DNA from 3 places in the Tatumella sp. UCD-D_suzukii genome. Region 3 is predicted to be linked to each of the others. Evidence: riboswitches for the same ligand, from Rfam matches in the RefSeq annotation. Region 3 holds a riboswitch; each other region holds the start of a gene.
The links. Region 3 has a riboswitch for thiamine pyrophosphate ahead of thiC (phosphomethylpyrimidine synthase ThiC). Riboswitches for the same ligand answer to the same signal wherever they lie in the genome.
Positions count from the first base shown of each region.

Region 1 (7,743 bases), on a different contig from region 3:
GTAGGCCCCGGATGCGGTGGCAGAAAGCAGTGTGTGACCGAGAGTGCCGCGACCATAGGAACACCGACATATAACAGAGGCATTCCTGCCGCTGCCACCACCGTAAAGACCAGCGGTAACAGCAGCACGAAGCCAATTTCATAGAACATGGCCAGGCCGACTATCAGGCCGGTCACCATCAGGGCCCATTGCACTCGTTGTTTACCGAAGGCATTAATCAGCGTTGTTGCCACCCGCTGGGCAGCACCGGTATCTGACACCAGTTTACCCAGCATGGCACCGAAGCCCAGTATCATGGCCAGGCTACCCAGCGTTCCTCCGATACCTTTCTGAATTGACGCCACAACTGCCAGCGGCGTCATACCTTCAGCAATACCGACAACGGCAGAGACAAAAACTAATGCGATAAAGCCATTGGCTTTGAAGACAATCATCAGTACCAGCAGGAGTACGACTCCCAGCGCTATTATAGTAATCGGCATAATACAGCCCTCTGAAAACACGCTTTAAACAATATCGCCCACCCGTTACCCGGGGCGGGAGTTCTGTACACCGATAAGACCCTCGCGCCCCCGGTGACGAAGTCAGAACGTTAACTGCACCTTTGCGGCTTTTTGCTTATCACTCGCAAAATTCAGTGCAGCATCTATCTCATGATAGTCGTATTCACCGCTAAGCAGCGGAAGCGGATCAATGATCCCGCTGGCCAGCCATTCCACTGCGGTCGCAAATTCGGAGGTAAAACGGAAAGAGCCGGTCAATACGATCTCTTTGGAAATCAGCTGCATTATCGGAAATTCAGGGATATTGCCGCCCATCCCTACCTGGACGAGGGTCCCTTTCGCCCGCGTCACCTCCAGGCAACGGTTCAGAGAGGAAGGATGACCGGAGGCCTCAAAGGAAATATCGAAATACCCTTTCTCCGCCAGATAAGGTGAAAAATCACCACTGGCCGCATTCATCGTCATGGTGGCCCCCATGGCGTTAGCCATTACCAGTGAGCGTTCACTGATATCAGTGCAGACCACCTCTGCAGCCCCTCTGGCCCTGGCCGCGGCGGCAATCAGGCACCCTATCGGCCCGACGCCGGAAATAAACACTTTTTTGCCCTGTAAATCTCCGGCCTGATGAGTGGCATGAATGCATACCGCCAGCGGCTCAGCAAACACCATTACCTTTTCATCGGCCCCGGCATCAAAAGGGACACACTGACGGGTTTCCACCACTTTATACTGGCTGAAACCGCCATCCACATGCGGGTAATACATAGCACTGCCAAAAAAACGCATCCCGGTACACTGGTTATCCTCACCGGAACGGCAATATTTACACTCCCCGCAGGAGGCCGCAGGGTTAATCGCAACTCTTTGCCCTTCCTGCAGTGACGGGGCATCGCTTTTTACCACATAACCCACCACCTCATGGCCGAGAACCATCGGCATTCTGACCTCGAAATTACCGACCTTACCGTGCTGGTAATAGTGAAGATCGGAACCACAGATCCCGCCACGGGTAATACGTACCAGGGTACCCTGCCCCTGATAGCTGACACTTTTGCTAACGACTTCAACCTGGTGTTTGCCATTGATCATGCAAGAGTCTGTAAGGGTGTTCATCATCGTCCTCTTAAAACGCACAGATGCAGGCGCTTATCAGAACGGTATTTGGATGTTATATCTGTGATGTATATCGATTAAGAGAATGTTTCAGTGATATTGTTACCCGTAACGTGAGCCGCGTAACACTTTCCCGGTGGGTGCGGGAGAAAGGTAATAATAAGTGCCCCGAATGACTGCAGAGCGGCGGGATCAATGCAGAGAAGATAATGTTAATATCAGGGGCTGACAGCCTGATTCAGGCGGCCCCTTTGCGGCGGAACTTGTCACGAGGGACTGCGTTAAGCCATAACTCAACCGATATTATTCTAAGAGTTAAAGGTTATCTGAGAATTGTATTCACGCGGTAATCGTCTGGCTTCCAGGTAAACCGATTTCCAGTAAGGATTATTCAGCGATGAACGCATCACACCACGACTGACCGAGGCATGCAGGAAATGACGGTCAGTATCATAAAAACCGACATGCAGTTCATTGTTAATCCGGAAGAATACCAAATCGCCCGGCAGTAAATGAGCCTGATCCACCGGTTTCCCCATACGGATCAATTGCCTGGTCGTCACCCGATCCATCGGGATGTTGAAACGATCTTTCAGCGTTCGCCAGACAAACCCCGAACAATCGACACCGGTGAGTTGCGTGCCGCCCCACTGATATTTGGTCCCTTCCCAGGAATGCATCTGGTCGTGCAGCGCGGCAAGAACATTTATCAGATCCGATTGCTGATTTTCCTGAGCGAGAGTTTCCCCTTTATCTTCGTTATTACGGGAATGGGAAGAACATCCCGCAAGGGTCATCAGTAACAGGCAAGTCAGAATTTTACGGGTGGCAGGGGGAGTCATCTTGTAATTTTCTCAATTCAGCCGGCGGTCTGAAATATATACCTCAAAAAATTACCGGATATAAACAGATAACCGCCGAAAGGACGGCTTTCCGGGGATATTTACACAGATTTACATTAATCAATCGTAAAAAGCAGAGAGCAGGGTGAGCAGTGCAGAGACAGAATTCCGTGAGGTCACTGCATGACCCCTAAGCAGCGAATACGTGCAGGGTGAGTCTGGTGCGGATGCTTAGGGCTTTAAGCGTCAGCGGTCGCCGGGGAGATAAACTGATGCCGGGGCAGTGACACGGGAATGACTTGAGTGTGAATAAATCCAGCCTGTTCAGGCATAGATTCAGAAATAAAAGAGTTTCCATGCCCGGGCTGACCTCGCTTCATTGTAAAATTGTTGCCGTTGAGCCTGCGCGGTTAACCCCTGAACCTGCATAACATTGACATTCTCCGCCCTCCCCTCCTTAATAACAGGATGTCGGGGGAGTCTCACCAGAGAGACTGAGAGGCTATCAGCAAGGTATAGCGACCCTTAGAACCTGACCCGGTTGATACTGGCGTAGGAAGACGAACGAATGATCTGTCCGCAGAGGTTGCGGTAATTCCTTCTTTTTTCGCCTTTGCTGCGGACGCGAATGGCCCGGTTTATCTCTGTCAGGCTCCCCTGTAACACCGATGTCTGCCCTTTCGGGTGCAGCATTTTTCTTTGTGCGCGGATAAGCGCTACGGGAGCCGGGGAGGCAGAATGACACATCCACAGGCATTAACCATCGCGGGTTCTGACAGTGGCGGGGGCGCGGGAATTCAGGCGGATATTAAGACAATGCAGGAATTCGGGGTATTTGGTACCACCGCCATTACGGCAGTCACGGCACAAAATACACTGGGTGTACAGGCGGTTCAGGTCATGCCGCTGTCTCTGATTGCTGCTCAGATCGATGCCGTCGCCACGGATTTTACCCTGACGGCGGTGAAAACAGGCATGCTGGCAGACAGCGATATTATTGCCTGTGTCGCAGAAAAGATTAAACAACACAAACTCCCGGGCTTAGTCATTGACCCGGTGATGATTGCTAAAGGCGGAACACCGCTGCTACAGGAAAGCGCCCTCGACAGTCTGCGCCGTTTATTGCTGCCACAGGCCTGTGTGATCACACCTAATATTCCCGAAGCCGAAGCTCTGGTGGGTTACACCCTGCAGAGCCGTGAACGGATTGTGAGGGCTGCACGCGAGCTATGCAGGATGGGTGCTTTCAGTGTTGTCCTGAAGGGAGGGCACAGTGGGGAAGACGACGCCGCAGACTTTTTCTGCAGTCCGCAGGATGAGAGCTGGCTCACCTCTCCCCGTATTCAGACACCGCATACGCATGGAACCGGCTGCAGTTTCTCTGCCGCCCTGTGTGCATTACTCGCCAGAGGCCTGCCACTGCCGGAGTGTGTTGCACGGGCAAAACGTTTTATTTACCAGGCCATCCTGACCGCGCCGCAATACGGACAGGGCCATGGCCCGATAAACCATTTTACCGAGCGTCATATCGCGGGGTGAATTTGTCAGGCCAGTGGCTTATCTTAAACCTCATTTATTCAACAAGCTGATTAACTGTAAAACCACCGGCCGGCTTTCGCCGAATCAATAAACATGCTCAATGTTGATGATATTTTTTCCGCGGGATTTCTTATAAAAACCTTCAGGTTTCCGGGGGAAATAATGATCCCTCTGGAAATTTCAAGATTTCCCCCCGGCTGGGCTGACAGAGCGCCGATTAAGTCAGCGATATCTTCCCGTTGAAAGGTATCCTGCAGCACCTCTTCATCAGAGATATCCACGGTCTTCCATAATGTGGTGACCGCGGGCCGATCCTTCAGAATGAGCGCCCTGTATTCATCATCAGTCTTTTACGCTACTCACCAGAACTTATCCTTCGGACGTGCAATAGTATTGAATCTTTTCACGGTATAAACGCTGTTCTCCTAAAAATCCGCCGGTAATATCCCCCACCCTATTAAAAATCAAGTAAATAACTTCATTATTTACTCTAACAATTAAACGCAACCTAACTAATAAAACACAAAATCAATTTACTATTGGTGCCAATAATAAAATACAAATTACTGACAGACTACCATCATTACTTTTATCATCATGATTTATCCAAATAAAAAACAAATTAAATAAAATGAAGGAATACTTATAATTTCCGAAAAAATCACATCATTCAACATTCCGGATGCTCTACAATATAATTATTAAAGGGATATTCTGTGAAGACGGTTCACAACATGTCATTAAGACAATCAGGGGAAAACAGGGATGTCTCCGGGAGCCTCGCACCCTTCTTCCAGATACCATGATTTATGCTGTGTGAGTTCTTACTGTACCCAATGAAGTATTAACTTGTACCTCCCTCAACAGGACAGGCGCCACAACTGGCAGAGGAGAAGGTAGATTAAAATTCGTAACAACCGGGCAGAATTCTTAATTTTTATTCTGTGAAATTTTGCTATTTACAGCTCGCGCTTACAGCGTATTATCTTAAATTGCATGAATACTTTTTGGATCACAGACACAAGGAAGCGAGACCATGTCAGAGCTGAAGTATCCCTGTACTATTTTCAAAACCCGCAGACAAATGGATGACTATAGCGCCAGTGATATGCGCTATGGTGATTTAACCGAAGCTCAATTAAAATCCCATTACTCACTAGACTATATCTCTGATCAGGTTGTTCCCTGGACATTACACCGGCGTTCTTCGATGGATCGCCCTCAATCCATGTTCTGCTGTAATCTACGACAATCAAAGGAAAAAGTTACACGTCAGCAATGTGCATCTATCCTGTTTGATGAGTTCCGCGCATTATCGCGTCAGTTTTCTCTTTATGGTCCTTACCGATATCTCATCCAAAAGATGATTACCCATATGCAGAAAAATACAGGAAGCATATTTCGGGATTCATTACTGGATCGGGCTCTTCAGGAAAAGATCTACGGAGAAAGTTCTGGCGAAAACAGCACCCGTTTATTACTAAAAAAAACATTCGATCTTAATATTGATTGGGATAAGAAATACTATCCAGCCTCAAAAAAAGGAAAATTTTATGAAACGATATCCGGTGGCAGGTTACCAAAATTTGACAGTTTGAAAGATAACTTTAATGGAATGGGTATCACTATCCATGATACCTGGTCAACTCATATTATAATAAAATCATTACAGATTAAAAAAATGATTACTGTGCCATAGTACAATACAGAGTACAGGATCACTTTGGTCTGGATAGCTATGATGTTATGAATAAAAAATTCAACCAGCTTCTTATTTTTCGGGTCTGGTTTGTCCTCCAGCGGTATAAAGAGTTCGGTTTTAAACCCTTTATCACACAGATAAATTCTACTATAGAAATTCCCGGGTCTCGTGATGACATTTAAAAATAAGATAATATTACTGGTTCTTACTTTCGTCGTTTTCCTGTTACTGGCCTGCACCCTCCGGGTCGTATTACGTCCGGCAGAGATTGTCGCCATCCATCACAGAAGCAGCGGCTTCAGTGATATCCTGGTAAAAAACTTTCCGTATACCGATCAGGGGAAAATAGCCTGGTGGCTGGAAAATAAAAAGGACATCGAAAAAAAATACCACCTTCCCCGCCCGGATAAAGACGGTTCTTTCTATCTGACATTCTGGTTGTTTGGCGACGGTTATAAAGAGGAAGGGAAATATGACAGACTGTGCTTTAAAGACAAGGTTCCGCCTGAAAACTGTATAGATAAAAACAGAGTCTTCTCCGTACAAACGGGCCGCAACGGAAATATAATATTTATCGCCCGTGGGGGTGTCTATCGTATGACTGAAAACGGAGAAATCGCAAAAGAGAAAACCTGAGCTATCCAGCCTCCCCCGGAAAGAAGACAGCATCCTCTGCGTTAAGCAGCCTGAGTCCGGCAGGAAAGCACCGGTCATGCCCGCCGGGGATAAGCCATTTTTCATTGAAGTAAGCCCGGTCAGCAACAGACCGTTCCTGAATGCTTTAGACTGACCATGCGGTAATTACTGACGATGGTATAAACATAGCCGTGAACTCTGCGCGAAGGTTACTGCCCTATTGCCTCAGTGATCCTGCTGATACGGATCCCCTGTGGCGGGATGGAGAACCGGAAAATCGGCTTCGTCAGTATGTTATCGCCGGACTGAGCTGCGCTTCAATATATTGCCCCAGGGTTTCATGGAATAACTTTACTGCGCGGCTTAACGTTCGCTGAGCCGGTAACCCAGGATTGATGCGTACAATTCCCATCAGCGGGTCATTAAGCGGAATGGCCACTAAGTCTTCCGGCGGTTCTTTTTCTGCCAGCGTCATCTTCGGTAAGATAATCAGTGCCAGCCCCTGTCTGCAAAGTTGCTTCTGAATTTCTATGGAAGACGTGACAAAACGTATATCCAGAAGAATACCCTCGCGTTTAGCGGCGGTTTCCAGCGATTGCCTGAGAAAACGGACGGGTATCTTTGGCAGAGATACCTGCTAACGACCAAAAGCGAAGGTACGGTTTACTCAACGGCCTGTGGAAGCCCCAACAGGTTAATTTCTTCCGTATGTCGTCTGTTGAGGTTTATCTCGCACTGATCAATAAATGACTGATAATCATAAGCCTCTTCATCAAGTTCAGTGGCAACGGCAAGGCAAAGTTCCTGCCGGTAGTGCTTCCATAATGCCTGTGCTTTCATAAATCTTCTGCTGTAGATATCGCCGGAAGTCACACTGGCATTTTCCTTACCGTTAAACCACCCCATATTATTGGCTTTTATCCGTTTAACCGTCTCAGAGATAAGAGCATCCAGATCTGTTTCGCTATCCATTCTGGCCTTCGACAGACATTCATCCTGTTTTGCAGGAATATTATATTTTTTGAAGCATTCTTTCGCCTCAGGGCTTTCAGATAAAGCAGCTATACCTGGCAGTGGCAGGATTAAAAAAACAGCTACTGCAAAACAAAAAAATGTCCTCATTGCAGATACCTCAATCTTTTGCGCTGGTCTTCATATCTCATTAAGTTCATATTGTTTGTTATATATTGAGCGTGCGAGGTGAAATTTCTTTAACTCTTTTTAACTGAGTTTATTCACCTTCCCGCTGGTTTTCCCGATATCCGTAAAGCCTCTGTATATTAAAATCGTGTGCCCGCGATTCACTCATGCATTCAGACGTTAAATACGCAGCCCTTCCGTGATACTGCCTCCCGCGAGGCCGGTTAAACCGAAATAATATAAGACGGGCTGATGTTCGCCATAGAGA
Region 1 covers NZ_JFJX01000067.1:307,973-315,715, reverse strand. The annotation lists gene CG67_RS16520 (gluconate:H+ symporter) at 1-482, opposite strand, end outside; gene idnD (L-idonate 5-dehydrogenase) at 585-1,616, opposite strand; gene CG67_RS16510 (NlpC/P60 family protein) at 1,925-2,458, opposite strand; TPP riboswitch at 2,922-3,034, shown strand; gene thiD (bifunctional hydroxymethylpyrimidine kinase/phosphomethylpyrimidine kinase) at 3,197-3,997, shown strand; gene CG67_RS18860 (DUF1493 family protein) at 4,048-4,257, opposite strand; partial or broken gene CG67_RS16495 (DUF3289 family protein) at 5,034-5,881, shown strand; gene CG67_RS16490 (DUF943 family protein) at 5,871-6,335, shown strand; gene CG67_RS17945 (LysR family transcriptional regulator substrate-binding protein) at 6,622-6,954, opposite strand; gene CG67_RS16480 (lysozyme inhibitor LprI family protein) at 6,999-7,307, opposite strand.
Region 1: linked by a shared signal. The riboswitch ahead of thiD (bifunctional hydroxymethylpyrimidine kinase/phosphomethylpyrimidine kinase) and the one ahead of thiC (phosphomethylpyrimidine synthase ThiC) in region 3 are both predicted to bind thiamine pyrophosphate.

Region 2 (7,743 bases), on a different contig from region 3:
TCCGGCCCGCGGGTGGTCATCACATAACGTATTGTCCCGCCTTTCTGATACCGTAAAGGATGTCCGGCCTTACGGGCATAGTCATCTGACAGCCTGGCGGCCCGCGCATGGGGCGGGACATTTCTCTGGTATTCTTCCAGCGGACGTCGTAACCGCTTGCTGTAAATTAATTTATCATCCAGTTCACCCGCCATCAGTTTAGCCACCGTGTCCCGGACGTATTGCTGCCAGGACTGACGGCGGAAAATCAGAGAATAGAGTGTTTGCTGAAACTCTTTGGCCAGCGGGGTCCAGTCAGTTCGGACGGTTTCCAGTCCTTTAAAAATAATCTGGTCCCGGCCATGATGATTCACCCAGCCGGCGTAACGTTTTTTACTGCCCTGTTCGGCCCCCCGGATGGTGGGCATCAGAAAACGGCAATAGTGGGTTTCATATTCGAGCTCAAGGGCGCTGTCCAGCTGAAACTGTTGTGCGAGCTGCTGCTTCCACCAGTCATTAACGCTGGCTGCCAGCTGACGACCAATCTCCTCCGCCCGGGCTTCGCTGTGGGCGGTTTTCAGCCAGACGAAGGTCGAGTCGGTGTCCCCGTAAATCACGCGATACCCCTGTTGTTCAATAAAATCACGGGTCTTCTGCATAATTTCGTGACCGCGCAGGGTAATGGACGAGGCCAGCCGGGGGTCAAAAAACCGGCAGGATGGGGTCCCCAGTACGCCGTAAAACGCGTTCATAATGATTTTCAGCGCCTGCGACAGTGGCTGATTATTCTGCTGTTTTGCCTGCTCACGGTTTTGCCAGATTTGCCCGACAATCTCCGGCAGGCAGAATGTCTGCCGGGAAAAGCGGGCATCCAGAAAGCCGGTGACGGAAGTTTCATCCTCCGGGTGCGCCATCCCTTCCACCAGACCGACCGGGTCGATCAGAAAGGTTTTGATGATGGAGGGGTACAGACTTTTATAATCCAGCACCAGCACGGAGTCATATAATCCGGGACTGGAGTCCATCACATATCCCCCGGGGCTGGCGACCGGGGCCACTTCACCGGTATTCGGTGCCACATAACCCGCCCGATGCATCCGCGGAATATAAAGGTGGCTGAAAGAGGCAACGGAGCCGCCGTGACGATCGGCCTGCAGTCCGTTCACACTGCTGCGCTCCAGCAGGAAGGGCATCAGGCGGGTATGGCGGAAGATCCGCGTCACCAGCTCGCAGTCCCGCAGGTTATAACGTGCCAGGGCGGGTTTGTCTGTCGCAAAGCGTTGATTGATCTCCGCCATCCGGTTGCCCGGCTCATCGATAAACTTCCCTTCGCCGAACAGTGCTTGTGAGACATTTTCCAGACTGAAGGAATCAAAATTCATAAAGGCCGATTTAAGTGCTTCAATACCGTCAATGATCAGCCTGCCTGCCGCCTGAGCCATATAGGTCCCGGGCTTGAAGCCATGTTCCCGCCACTCGAGGGGAACACCGCCGCGTCCTGCCAGCAGAGGTATCTGATACCGGTCTGCCTGTTTTTGTAAAACGCGTAAATCGAACTGGATCACATTCCAGCCGATAATGACATCAGGATCGTGTTCGGTGAACCACTGGTTCAGCATTTCCAGCAGTTCCCTGCGGGTACGGGCATACTCCAGGGTGAAATCCACCGCCTTTCCGCCGGGCGTCGGTGGTCCGAGCATCATTACCCGCCGCTCACCGCAGCCCTCAATACCAATGCAGTACAGTTCGCCATGCTCATTTGTTTCAATATCGAGTGACATCCACGTCAGGGACGGACGATAGTCCGGGTGAGGCTTGAGCCGTGCTTCGTCGATCATACCGTCACGGGCCACGCCGCTGAACCAGACCGGCGCCGTGATAAAGCGTTCCATCAGGTAGCGGTCCGGTGGGCGGATATCGGCTTCGGCTACCGGAATGGCATTTTCCCGTAACAATTTCTCAAGCCGTTGCAGTTGACGATATTGCGGACAATACAGGCCGGCCTGGGGCTGCCGATGAAAATCCAGCAATTGCAGCGGACTCAGCCGGACCTCTTTTTCCCGTGACAGTAACGCCCGGGCTTTTTCGGTGTCGGACTGCGGGATAAAAGCCACCGCCTGCTGCGCGGGCACGCGCACTTTCACCGGCCCGGAATCTGTGGCCAGCCAGAAAGAAAGTTCGATTCCCCGGGGGGTATCCCGCCAGTGACGGGTTAATAAAAAGCCAGCTTGAGGGTTGTTCACAAAGACTCCGGAGCCGCAGAGTCATCAGTATAGCACAGGGGGCAGAGAGCCCGGTGAGGGGAGAGGTGCCGGGATGTTTTGTATCTGTTTGTATTTAACCGAACACTTAGCTTGACGTTCCGGGGCTTGCTCAGGACAATCCAGGCTCAGTTTATTCGAGGAATCTTTATGGAAGTCTGGATCCAACATCTGCTTACCCAATCGCTGGAGTGGGCTCTGTTTGCGGTCGCGGTGGTGACATTTTTTGAGTCACTCGCCCTGGTCGGGTTAGTTCTGCCCGGCACCGTAATGATGGCGAGCCTGGGAGCGTTGATCGGCAGTGGTAAGATCGGGCTGTATCCTGCCTGGGGAGCCGGATTTATCGGGTGCCTGCTGGGAGACTGGATTTCTTTTTATATCGGCTGGCGTTTTAAAGGTCCGCTGCATCGCTGGAAGTATCTGCAAAAGTATCGGAAACTGCTGGATAAAACCGAGCATGCCCTCAACGAACACAGTATTGCGACCATTCTGATCGGCCGTTTTGTCGGCCCGACCCGCCCGCTGATCCCGATGCTGGCGGGAATGCTGGAACTGCCGGTGAAGAAGTTCCTGCCACCGAATATTGCCGGCTGCCTGTTATGGCCTCCGGTGTACCTGTTACCGGGGATACTGGCCGGCGTCGCGATTGATGCACCGCATACCGCTCAGAGCAGCGATTTTAAATGGCTGTTGCTGGCGGAAGCCGTGGTGATTTGGCTGGCGGCATGGACGGGCTGGCGATGGGGCCGCGCTATCAAAAGTAAAAAACCGGCGACCGGATTTTTATCTACGGAACGTTTGCGCTGGCTGGCCCCGTTACTGATTATTCTGGCGATTGGCGGATTTGTCGCACTTCAGTTCCATCCGATGATGCCGGGCTTCCGTCATCTGTTATGGCGGGTCTTCATTGCCTGATCCCGGGACAGTAAAGCCCGGGATCTCTGCGTCGCCAGGGGCATTGACCTCCCGGACGACATGTCCGTCACGGATAACAATGGCCCGGTCCGCGATCCGGCGGATGTCCTCCTGATGGTGGGAGACCATTAACAGGGTGATGTGATGCTCACGGCAGAGCTGATCCGTCAGGGTGATCATTTCCTCTCGCAGGTGCGGGTCTAAGGCCGAAAAGGGTTCGTCCAGCAGCAATAGGGGGCGCTGGCGTAACAAACAACGGGCCAGAGCTACCCGCTGACGCTGTCCGCCGGATAACTGTCCGGGTAAGCGGTCAGCTAAGCCTTCCAGTCCCGTTTGCCGGAGAATATCACTGACCTGTTGTTTCTGACGTGAATTCAGCCGCAGACCCGGGTGCAGACCTAACCCCAGGTTCTGCTGCACGTTCAGATGCGCGAACAGATTATTTTCCTGAAAAAGCATCGAGACCGGACGTTCTGCCGGCGGCAGGCCGGTGCAGTCTTTCCCGTCAATCCATAACTCTCCCCCGGTGACCGGCAAAAAACCCGCGATCAGGCTGAGCAGCGTACTTTTACCGGCGCCGCTTGGGCCGAGGATGGCAAGCCGTTCCCCTTTCGCGGCCTGCAAAGTAAAGCTTAGTGTCCGGGACTGATAACGGTAGCTCAGGTCATTCAGTGTCAGCATGGGTTCCTGCTATTTTTTCGATCAGTGTGAAAAGGATAAAACAGACCAGTAACAGTAAAAAGGCGGTGATGGCACCCTGCTGCTGCCGGTAGGCGCCGATCTGCTGATACAGATAAAACGGCAGGGTCCGGAAATCATCATTGCCGAACAGAGAAATAACGCCGAAATCACCCACCGACAGGACACTGGCAAAGGCCAGTGCCTGGGCCAGGGGACGTTTTAACGCCGGATACTCGATTAACCGCAGTCGCCGCCAGCCGGTAACATCCAGAGACAGGCATAACCGGCTATAGTCGCGGGCGATATCCCGCATCGGGTTATCCAGGATCTTCATAGCGTAAGGCATCGCCATCAGGGCATTGGTGACAATAATGATCAGTGCGGGCGAGTCAGGGATCCCTGTCGTGGCATTAAAAAACATAAAGAAGCCGCTGGCCAGCACAATGCCGGGCATGGCCAGGATCAGCATACCACTGGTTTCCAGCACTCTGGCGGGAAACAGGTGTTCGCGTAAACGCAGCTCACGGCTGCTCCATAGCAACATAACGGTCAGGCCGGTGGCGAGTAAACCCGCCCGCAAGGCAATGCTTACGGAGGTCAGCGTAGCCTGCCAGAGGGCTGGCTGCTGCAGTGAGGGCAGAATATTGCCGTTAATTCCGTTAATGATCACCGCCAGCACCGGGGGGATCAGCAATAGGAGGGCCAGCAGGATCCACACACTGTCAGACAACCGTGCCAGCCAGCGTTGCTCCGGGGCGCGCCAGGGTGACATCAGTGAGGTGTTACCGGTCAGGACGGTATTCAGCCGCAGACTGAGGACGACCAGTGTCAGACAAAAACCTAACTGAACCAGTGCCAGCATGGCGGCTTTGGCCGGGTCAAAGTCATAGCTCAGGGCCTGATAGATCGCCAGTTCAAGCGTGGTGGCACGGGGGCCGCCCCCCAGCGCAAGGACGATGGCGAAGCTTGAAAAGCAGAGCATAAAAATCAGTGCAGCCACCGGCAGCAACTGGCGTTTAAGCCAGGGCCACTCCAGCCAGCGGAACAGATTCAGTCCCTGCATATTAAGCTGGGCGGCCAGCTGGCGCTGTTCGGCGGGTATTTGTTCAAAGGTCTGTAACAGAAGACGGGCCGCCAGAGGAAGATTAAAAAAGACATGGGCCAGTAAGATGCCATGCAGCCCGTAAAGCGAGAAGGTATAGGGCAGGCCCAGCCAGGCGCAAGCCTGTGCCAGCCAGCCCTCACGGCCATAGACACTGATAATGCCAAACACTGCCACCAGTACCGGCAATACCAGCGTCATGGCACACAGGCGAAGTAACCATCGTCGTCCCGGGAAGCGACGACGATAGAGTGCTCTGGCCACGGGTATGGCCAGCAGTACAGAGAGGGCAGTGGAAAGCGTCGCCTGTTCAAACGAGAAGCGGACGACGTGCCACAGGTAGGGATCGGAAAGCAGACTCAGCCAGTGCACCTGCGGCGCGTTGCAGAACAGGCTGAGCAGTGCCAGCAGTGCGACACTGCAACTTAACAGGGCTGCAAGCAGCCCGGGAATAAGCCAGCGAGGCATTACTGACTCACTGCATTTTGCCAGGCATCCACCCAGGCTTCACGGTGTTCAGCGACCTGTTCAGGGGAATATTGCAGGGCTGTTTTCGGAGTGACCAGTTGCTGATAGCCGGCAGGCAGTGGCATTTTTATGACCGGGTACATCCAGTTGCCTTCCGGCAATGTTTTCTGGAAGTCCGGACTCGTGACAAATTGCATAAACGCTTTTGCCAGTGCGGGCTGCGGGCTGTTTTTCAGGCGCGCGGCAACTTCGACTTCCATATAATGGCCTTCACTGAAATCCGCGGCGGCATAATTATTATTATGCTCTTCAATGATATGGTACGCCGGTGACGTGGTGTAGCTAAGTACCAGATCACTTTCACCTTTCAGGAACAGGCTGTAGGCCTCACTCCAGCCACGGGTCACGGTCACTGTTTTCGCCGCCAGTTTCTTCCAGGCGGCCGGGGCGTGATCACCATAGACTTTCTGCATCCATAACAGCAGGCCCAGTCCCGGTGTACTGGTACGGGGATCTTCATAAATGACGCGCCATTTTTCAGGGCTCTCAACCAGTTGTTTCAGGCTGGTGGGTGGGTTCTTCAGCGTTTTCTTATTGTAGACAAACGCGAAGTAGCCATAGTCATAAGGTACAAACGTTTTGCTGGTCCAGCCGCCCGGTACGGTAAGCTGGCCGGTGCTGACGTCTGACGGGGCGAACAGTCCGGTTTTTTCTGCAGAATCCAGCAGGTTATTATCCAGTCCGACGACCACATCGGCTTTGCTGTGGCGGCCTTCCATGCGCAGGCGGTTGAGCAGAGCCACACCATCGCCCAGAGCGACATACTTCAGCTCGCAGCCACAATGAGCTTCAAAGGCTTTTTTTACCGCCGGGCCGGGGCCCCAGTCTGACGAAAAAGAGTCATAGGTATAGACAGTTAACACAGGTTTGGCGGCCAGTGCCGGGGTGCAGACAACCAGTAAAACGGGCAGAATTTTTTTTAACACTTTGCGCTCCTTGAGGCGTGATTTAGCAAGGCGCAAAGGATCTGAGGGGGCTGACTCTCAAATCCCTACGCCGGTATTAACCGGATCAGGTTCGACGGGTATCTCTCAGCATTCACATGCACCCCGTTGAGAACGGCTTATTCTATGCAATTCTGCCCGGGCGGGGAAGCCCGGAGTGATGTGCGGGCGGCGCTGTTACGATGAAAATACGGGTTCCGGGAGGGCGGGCAGTCATATGTGCATTTACCGGCTGACCGCGGACTGCGGATTTTTGTTATGACCTCCGGTTCTCCGCAGATATTCTGCGGTAAATGTGGCCGTTCCGGTGTAGATTATCCACCGGGCCTGCATTCACGCGAGCAGGAGCCTTAACGCCACTGTTGTCTCACCTCATACGGATGTTTTTATGGAAACCCCTGAAAGGATGCCTGCGAAAGGCAATACCGTATTTATCTTTTTTATGCTGGTCACCTTTTTTGTCAGTATTGCCGGGGCATTGCAGGCTCCCACGCTGAGCTTGTTTCTTAGTCACGAACTGCATGCAAAACCGTTTATGGTCGGCGCATTTTTTACTGTTAATGCAGTGACGGGAATTATTGTCAGCTTCCTGCTGGCCCGACGGTCAGATAAACAGGGAGACAGACGAAATTTACTGATGCTTTGCTGCCTGATGGCGCTCGGCAACGCGATTGTCTTCGCCTTTACCCGCAGTTACTGGGTGCTGATCACACTCGGACTGATACTGTCGGCCTTTTCCACTGTCGTGATGCCTCAGATTTTTGCCCTCGCCCGGGAATATGCGGATCACACTTCCCGTGAAGTGGTGATGTTCAGTTCGCTGATGCGTGCCCAGATGTCACTGGCGTGGGTCATTGGCCCGCCCATTTCTTTTGCGCTGGCCCTGAATTATGGCTTTATTGCGCTCTATCTGGTGGCGGCCTGTTTATTCTTACTGGCGCTCGGGTTTATACGTTTTACTCTGCCTTCCGTACCGAAAGTTTTCCCCCCGACGGATATTGCCCGTAGTGCGGTGACCGGCTGGAAAAACAGCCATGTCCGTCGCCTGTTTATCGCCTCTGTCCTGATGTGGACCTGTAATCTGATGTATATCATCGACATGCCGCTCTATATCAGTCAAACCCTCGGGATGCCGGAGAAAATGGCCGGTGTCTTTATGGGAACGGCCGCGGGGCTGGAAATACCGATCATGCTGCTGGCCGGATTACTGGCTAAACGGATCGGCAAACGTCCACTGGTACTGCTGGCGGTGATGGCCGGGGCACTGTTTTACCCGGGCATGCTGATTTTCCCTACCCGCGGAGCGATGCTGGCTTTACAGCTATTAAATGCT
Region 2 covers NZ_JFJX01000001.1:314,395-322,137, forward strand. The annotation lists gene CG67_RS01485 (DNA polymerase II) at 1-2,222, opposite strand, end outside; gene CG67_RS01490 (DedA family protein) at 2,391-3,155, shown strand; gene thiQ (thiamine ABC transporter ATP-binding protein ThiQ) at 3,132-3,836, opposite strand; gene thiP (thiamine/thiamine pyrophosphate ABC transporter permease ThiP) at 3,820-5,430, opposite strand; gene thiB (thiamine ABC transporter substrate binding subunit) at 5,406-6,392, opposite strand; TPP riboswitch at 6,437-6,528, opposite strand; gene CG67_RS01510 (MFS transporter) at 6,799-7,743, shown strand, end outside.
Region 2: linked by a shared signal. The riboswitch ahead of thiB (thiamine ABC transporter substrate binding subunit) and the one ahead of thiC (phosphomethylpyrimidine synthase ThiC) in region 3 are both predicted to bind thiamine pyrophosphate.

Region 3 (7,743 bases):
AATACGGCGATAAATATGCGCATCAGCAAACTCAGTCTGCTGGCAGAAGGCCTGGTAATTCGGATACATGCGCTCACACAGACAGGCCATGAAAGTCACATGCTTCCAGCTTTCCAGCTTTTCCAGGCGTAAATGGATTGGGTTACGTAACATGACGGGTACTCGTTATCAATTAGCTGGCGAAAGTGTAACGCAAAAGCGATCTTTTCACAGCGTTATTGTCTGTTCAGATAACGCAGGAAGCCCTTGCGTTGAGACGCGACGGCATCCGCCAGGCGGGTAGGTTCAGGTAAACGGTAACCACGCAGACACTGACGGGTCCAGTACAGTGCCATATCGTCGCTCACACGGTGTCCGGCCGAAATAAATAACGGATTACACCGGGCTTTGCTGCGTAATACCCAGCCAGTCTGCCGCTGCTGATACATTAAAGGCTGGCAGTCTCCGGGGGTAGCAGACAACGCCTGATAATCACCGCATAAACGTCGTTTCGCCACACCTATCACCGGGATATCGACGGTAACCCCAAAATGACTGGCAAGACCTAATCCACGTGGATGGGCAACGCCGTGTCCGTCGATGAACATTAACTCCGGACGGTGCGTGAGTTGCTGCCAGGCAGCCAGTAACGCGGGGCATTCACGGAAAGAGAGGTAGCCCGGGACATAAGGCAACGTCACGGGTACACGGGCAACGCGATGCTCTGCCATCTCCAGCGACGGCCAATGCAAAATCACAATAGCCGCCCGGGCCACAGTACCGTTCTCTTCGAAACCGGTATCTCCCCCGGCAATAAACCGGGGGACAAAGTCAGGGCTCAGGCCTTCACGTACCACCTGTGCGGCCAGCAATTGCTGTTCTGCTTTCAGTAACGCGAAGTCAGCCATGATTACTTGTGGTAAGCCGCGGAAAGACGGTGAACAGCTTCAACAAATGCACCGGCATGTTCCGGGGGAACATCCTGATGGATGCCATGTCCCAGGTTAAAGACATGTCCGTCGCCCTGACCAAATCCTTCCAGGATGGAGGAGACTTCCTGTTCTATACGTGCTGGCGGGGCATAAAGTACAGACGGGTCCATATTCCCCTGCAGAGCAACACGGTGCCCTACACGCTCACGTGCATTGCCAATCTCTGTGGTCCAGTCCAGACCAATAGCATCGCATCCGGTATCGGCTATCTGCTCAAGCCACTGTCCACCGCCTTTGGTAAACAGAGTCACAGGAACCCGACGACCTTCATTTTCATGCAATAATCCGTCGACAATTTTATGCATGTAATACAGCGAGAAGTCACGGTAATCGCGGCCGGTTAACACGCCGCCCCAGGTGTCGAAGACCATGACCGATTGTGCACCGGCGCGGATCTGAGCATTCAGGTACAGAATGACGCTTTCAGCCAGCTTATCCAGCATTGCATGCAAGGTGGACGGGTCGCTGTACATCATTTTCTTGATTTTAGTGAAGGCCTTACTACTCCCTCCTTCCACCATATAGGTCGCCAGTGTCCATGGACTGCCGGAAAAACCAATCAGCGGAACTTCACCTTTCAGGTTTTTACGGATGGTCCGCACCGCATTCATCACATACTGCAATTCCTGCTCCGGGTCCGGGACAGGCAGTTTTTTCACATCGGCAGCGCAAGTGATCGGTGAAGAAAAACGAGGCCCTTCCCCCGTTTCGAAATACAAACCTAATCCCATCGCATCGGGAATAGTCAGAATATCGGAAAAAAGAATGGCAGCATCCAGCGGATAACGACGGAGTGGCTGTAGTGTTACTTCACAAGCCAGTTCCGCATTTTTACACAGTGACATGAAGTCACCGGCTTCTGCACGTGTCGCTTTATATTCAGGTAAATAGCGCCCTGCCTGACGCATCATCCATACCGGCGTCACATCCGTCGGCTGACGCAGTAACGCGCGCAGATAACGGTCGTTTTTTAATTCACTCATAATCAGGCTCTCTCGAAGTCAGGCGCATAGTATATACACAAACCCCTCGTTGTTTTAACCAGCCCCTGAGTCTGCGCAGGTCAGTTATTCATTTTCACTACGGCAAAGCGCGATAGTGTCTTCAATCAGGCGTCGGGCAATGGTTCCCGGAGGGGGGAGCACAGGCAACGCATCATAGCGGTACCATCCGGCATCCTGCAGTTCTTTAGGGTCAATGCGGAGTTCGCCGCTATCGTAATCTGCCAGGAAGGCCATCATCAGTGACTGAGGAAAAGGCCAGGGCTGGGAAGCCACATAACGCAGGTTTTTGATTCTGATATTACTTTCTTCCATGACCTCACGGGCTACCGTTTGCTCCAGCGTTTCACCCACTTCAGCAAACCCTGCCAGGGCGGTATATATGCCGTTGCGGCTGCGGACATGGTTTGCTAACAGGATTTTATCCTGCCGGCGAATGGCGACAATGATGCAGGGCGCAATTTGCGGGTAATAGCGCTCATGACAACTGCCGCACAGACAGGCAAATTCGCTGCGACTGAGGTGCATTTCCGCTCCGCAGTATCCACAATACCGGTGTGACCTATAAAATTCTGACAACTGAACCGCCCGTCCGGCCATACGGAATAAACCGCTCTCTTCACCCAGCAATTGTCTTAATGACATCATATCCTGAGCGCGGGTTTCACGTACCAGCCACACCGGTTCCCCCTGCCACTCTCCGGTCTGTAATGCGCGGCTGCCTGTCAGTGCAAACTCTTCTGCGCTACCGTGCGGGAGTGTCCCTTGTGGCAGCCACAGTTTGTTTTGCTGACTAATGACCCACCATCCCCGGTCATTCCGGGTGATTTCACGTTCCATCACATCATTACCTTAATTTTTATTGATGATCCACGGCGATCTCAGAACATGAACTCATAGTAGCACCCCCAAACAGAATGTCGTTGATCCCCCGCAGCGATATATTTTTAAATTGTGCGGGATCAGGGCATTCTGCCCTTACGTTGAGCAGGGGCTTGTACTTCGCGATGAAGCCCTCTATGCTGACAGACGTGAATTTTCACAGCCTCCGCCATGAAGTACTGACTGCGGAGGCCTGGTATCTTGTCGGAGTGCCCCCCGGGGCTGAGACCGTTAATTCGGGATCCGCGGAACCTGATCAGGTTAGTACCTGCGAAGGGAACAAGAGTACAGTCCAGTCTGAAACTGCCCGCAGGGCAGGATCAATCTGTCACTCCTTCCGGACTCCGGACAAGCGTATTTCTTTTTTTACAGGAAATAGAGCTATGTCTGAACCATTATCACGGCGTGAAAAACGCGAACAAGCCAAAAACTTTATCAATTCACTGAACAGTGAGTTTTTTCCGGGCTCGGAACGCCGGTGGATCACCGGGTCCCGGCCGGATATCCGGGTGCCTGTACGTGCCATCCTGCTCAGCCCGACACGGGTCGGGGGAACGCCGGACAACCCGGTCATGGAAGAAAATGAGCCCATCCCGGTCTATGACACTTCCGGCCCTTTCGGCGATAACACAACGGTTCCGGATATCCATCACGGTATCCGTAAGCTCCGTCAGGTCTGGATTGATGAACGACAAGACTCAGAGCCACTCCCTTCCACCAGCTCCTCTTATACCCGGCAACGACTGGCTGATGAAAGCCTGGACTCATTACGTTTTCAGCATCTTCCCGAACCCCGTAAGGCAAAAAAAGGCCGTTGTGTAACGCAACTGCATTATGCGCGTCAGGGGATTATCACACCGGAAATGGAATTTATCGCATTGCGGGAAAATATGGGAAGAGAACAGGTCACCCGTCCGGAACTCCTTCAGCAACATCCCGGTAAGCATTTTTTTGCCCCTCTTCCGGCATCTATTACCCCTGAATTTGTCCGCCAGGAAGTAGCCGCCGGGCGAGCGATCATTCCGGCCAATATTAATCATCCGGAATCTGAACCGATGATTATCGGTCGGAATTTCCTGGTAAAAATTAATGCCAATATTGGTAATTCTGCCGTGACATCCTCTATCGAGGAAGAAGTCGAAAAACTGGTCTGGGCGACCCGCTGGGGCGCAGATACCCTGATGGACCTCTCTACCGGGCGAAATATTCACGAAACACGTGAATGGATCCTGCGTAACAGCCCTATCCCTGTTGGCACGGTCCCCATTTATCAGGCGCTCGAAAAAGTGAATGGTGTCGCCGAAGATTTGAACTGGGCCGTGTTCCGCGACACATTACTGGAACAGGCCGAACAGGGCGTTGATTATTTCACTATCCATGCCGGCGTATTGCTGCGCTATGTCCCGATGACCGCCAAACGGCTGACAGGGATTGTTTCCCGCGGTGGCTCCATTATGGCGAAGTGGTGTCTTTCACATCATCAGGAGAACTTCCTGTACCGGCATTTTCGTGAGATCTGTGAGATTTGTGCCAGCTATGATATTGCGCTGTCACTGGGCGATGGGCTGCGTCCCGGGTCTATTCAGGATGCAAATGATGAAGCACAATTTGCGGAACTGCATACGCTGGGAGAACTGACAAAAATTGCCCACGAGTACGATGTTCAGGTGATGATTGAAGGCCCGGGACACGTGCCGATGCATATGATCCAACGCAATATGACCGAACAGCTGGAACATTGTCACGAAGCCCCGTTTTATACCCTGGGACCGCTGACCACCGATATCGCCCCGGGCTATGATCACTTCACCTCCGGGATCGGTGCCGCCATGATAGGGTGGTTCGGCTGTGCCATGCTGTGTTACGTCACCCCGAAAGAGCATCTCGGGCTGCCGGACAAAGAAGATGTCAAACAAGGGCTGATTGCCTACAAAATTGCAGCCCACGCCGCTGACCTGGCAAAAGGGCATCCCGGCGCGCAAATACGTGATAACGCAATGTCTAAAGCCCGGTTTGAGTTTCGCTGGGAAGACCAGTTCCACCTGGCGCTGGATCCCGAAACTGCCCGCAGTTATCACGATCAGACGCTGCCGCAGGAATCCGGAAAAGTCGCCCATTTCTGTTCGATGTGCGGACCCAAATTCTGTTCCATGAAAATAAGCCAGGAAGTCCGTGACTTTGCCAGTAAAAATCCGACCCCGGAAGTCGTGATCGATGAGGGAATGCTGGAGATGTCCCGGCGCTTCCGGGAAAAAGGCAGCGAGATTTATACACCGGTACCCGCTGCCCGGACAGGAGCCAAGGCATGACTCAGATATTTCCTCCCGTCCCCCGGTATTGTGGTTTGTATGCCATCGTCGACAGTACAGAGTGGATAGAAAATCTGCTGAATGCCGGGGTGATGACCCTGCAACTTAGAATGAAACAAGGCAGTGCTGCAGAGAAAGAAAAGGCCATCATCGACAGTATCCGTCTTGCCCGCGGGTTCGGGGCCAGGTTATTTATTAATGATGAATGGCAACTGGCCATAAAACACGGGGCCTATGGTGTTCATCTCGGTCAGGAAGATTTGCAGACCGCCAGTTTATCTGCCATCCATCAGGCAGGGCTTCGTCTGGGCGTCTCCACCCATAATACGGTCGAAATTGACAGGGTATTACCGCTTCACCCTTCCTATATCGCGCTGGGTCATATTTTCCCCACCACCACGAAAGAAATGCCCTCTTCACCTCAGGGTCTGGCCAACCTGCGTCGCCATGTCCTCCGGCTGTCCGGGATCCCTACCGTTGCGATTGGCGGGATCTCGCTGGACAGAGCCGGTGAGGTGCTGGCAACCGGCGTCGGCAGCATCGCCGTGGTCAGCGCCATTACCCGTGCCGCTGACTGGCGGCAGGCAGTGCGGCAGTTACAACAGAAAGTGAGTGATGCCCGTGAGGTAACCGCAGATGCTGGATGATAAAAGCTTTATGCGCTACAGCCGGCAACTGTTACTGGAAGAGATTGGCCCGGAAGGTCAGCAGAAGCTGAGTGATGCCCGTATTCTTATTGTCGGGCTGGGGGGGCTGGGTTCACCCGCCGCACTATACCTCGCGGCGGCGGGTGCCGGTACACTTCTGCTGGCTGACGATGATGATCTGCATATCAGTAATCTGCAACGGCAGATCCTCTACCGCTCATCAGATACCGGTATCAGTAAAGCAAAACTGGCAGCGGAGGCACTTCGCGCCTTAAACCCGTCCATCACACTCCATGCGATCAGCGATCGTATTCCTCTTTCTGCCGGGGATGAACTGCCTGCCAGGCCGACACTGGTGCTTGATTGTTCAGATAACCTGGCAACCCGCCACCGGCTCAATGCCTGGTGCTTCAGCCACAACCTTCCGCTGATCACCGCCAGTGCGATCGGTTTCCACGGACAATTACTGGTGCTGACACCCCCCTGGCAGCACGGATGTTACCAGTGCCTGTGGCCCGACTCCCGTGAACCCGAACGTAACTGCCGCAATAGCGGTATCGCAGGACCGGTTACCGGGGTGATGGGCAGCTTACAAGCCCTGGAGGCCATTAAGTGGATCTGTTCAGGGCGAAATACCGCAGCAGGTCAGTTAATACTGTTTGATGGCCTGGCATTACGGTGGCGTAAGCTGAAACTCACCCCGGAAAGAAACTGCCCGATTTGTGGAGCCAGACATGCAAATTAAAGTGAACGATAACGTTATTTCGGTGGAGTCATCCTGTCCGGTGAACCGGTTATTACACACTCTATCGGTGGCGGTACAGGGAACTGCCCTCGCTGTGAATGAGCGCATTATTCCCGCCAGTGAATGGGCGGGCTACCGGTTGCAGGAAAATGATGATGTCGTGATCTTCCAGGTCATCGCAGGAGGTTAATCATGTTGAAAATAGCGGATAAAACATTCAGTTCGCGTCTGCTCACCGGGACCGGCAAGTTTGCCTCACCGGAACTGATGCTGGCTGCGCTTCGCGCCTCCGGTTCACAACTGGCGACCTTAGCGATGAAACGGATCGATTTCGGTGATAACAGGGACGCCATCCTTGAACCACTACGTCGTTCAGGCGTGGCGTTACTGCCGAATACCTCCGGCGCTAAAACGGCCGGTGAAGCCGTGTTTGCGGCCCGACTGGCCAGGGAAGCCCTGGGGACACACTGGGTTAAACTTGAAATCCATCCGGACAGCCGTTACCTGTTACCTGACCCGATAGAAACACTGAAAGCGGCTGAGCAACTGGTCCGCGAAGGTTTTACCGTTTTACCTTACTGTGGTGCGGACCCTGTGTTATGTAAACGGCTGGCAGAGGCGGGCTGTGCGGCGGTCATGCCGCTCGGCGCTCCTATCGGCAGTAACCGGGGACTGCTCAGCCGTGATTTTCTGCACATTATCATCGAACAGGCCACCGTGCCGGTCATTATCGATGCCGGGATCGGTGTGCCTTCGGATGCCTGTGAAGCGATGGAATGTGGTGCCGATGCCGTGCTGGTGAATACCGCCATTGCGACAGCCAGAGACCCGGTTTCTGCGGCGCGGGCTTTCGCGCTGGCCACCGAAGCGGGTTATCTGTGCAGGGGGCAGGTCACCACCACCAGCACACAGGCGAAGGCCAGTAGCCCATTGACCGCATTCCTGGATACAGACAACGCGGAGGCCGCAACCCATGCCTGACTTCGCCGACTACTGGCAAACACTGGACCAGAACGCGTTGCGTTTGCAGATTGACAGCCAAAGCCCGGCGGATGTTGAACGGGCATTAACCTGTCACAAGCCCGGGATCACTGAGCTGATGGCCTTGCTCTCACCCGCGGCTGAACAGTATCTGGAACCTCTGGCAGAGAAAGCTCTGCAACTAACCCGCCAGCGTTTTGGCAATAC
Region 3 covers NZ_JFJX01000035.1:5,610-13,352, forward strand. The annotation lists gene CG67_RS07130 (YjaG family protein) at 1-153, opposite strand, end outside; gene nfi (deoxyribonuclease V) at 216-887, opposite strand; gene hemE (uroporphyrinogen decarboxylase) at 890-1,954, opposite strand; gene nudC (NAD(+) diphosphatase) at 2,039-2,812, opposite strand; TPP riboswitch at 3,050-3,150, shown strand; gene thiC (phosphomethylpyrimidine synthase ThiC) at 3,238-5,163, shown strand; gene thiE (thiamine phosphate synthase) at 5,160-5,810, shown strand; gene CG67_RS07160 (HesA/MoeB/ThiF family protein) at 5,803-6,555, shown strand; gene thiS (sulfur carrier protein ThiS) at 6,545-6,745, shown strand; gene CG67_RS07170 (thiazole synthase) at 6,748-7,536, shown strand; gene thiH (2-iminoacetate synthase ThiH) at 7,529-7,743, shown strand, end outside.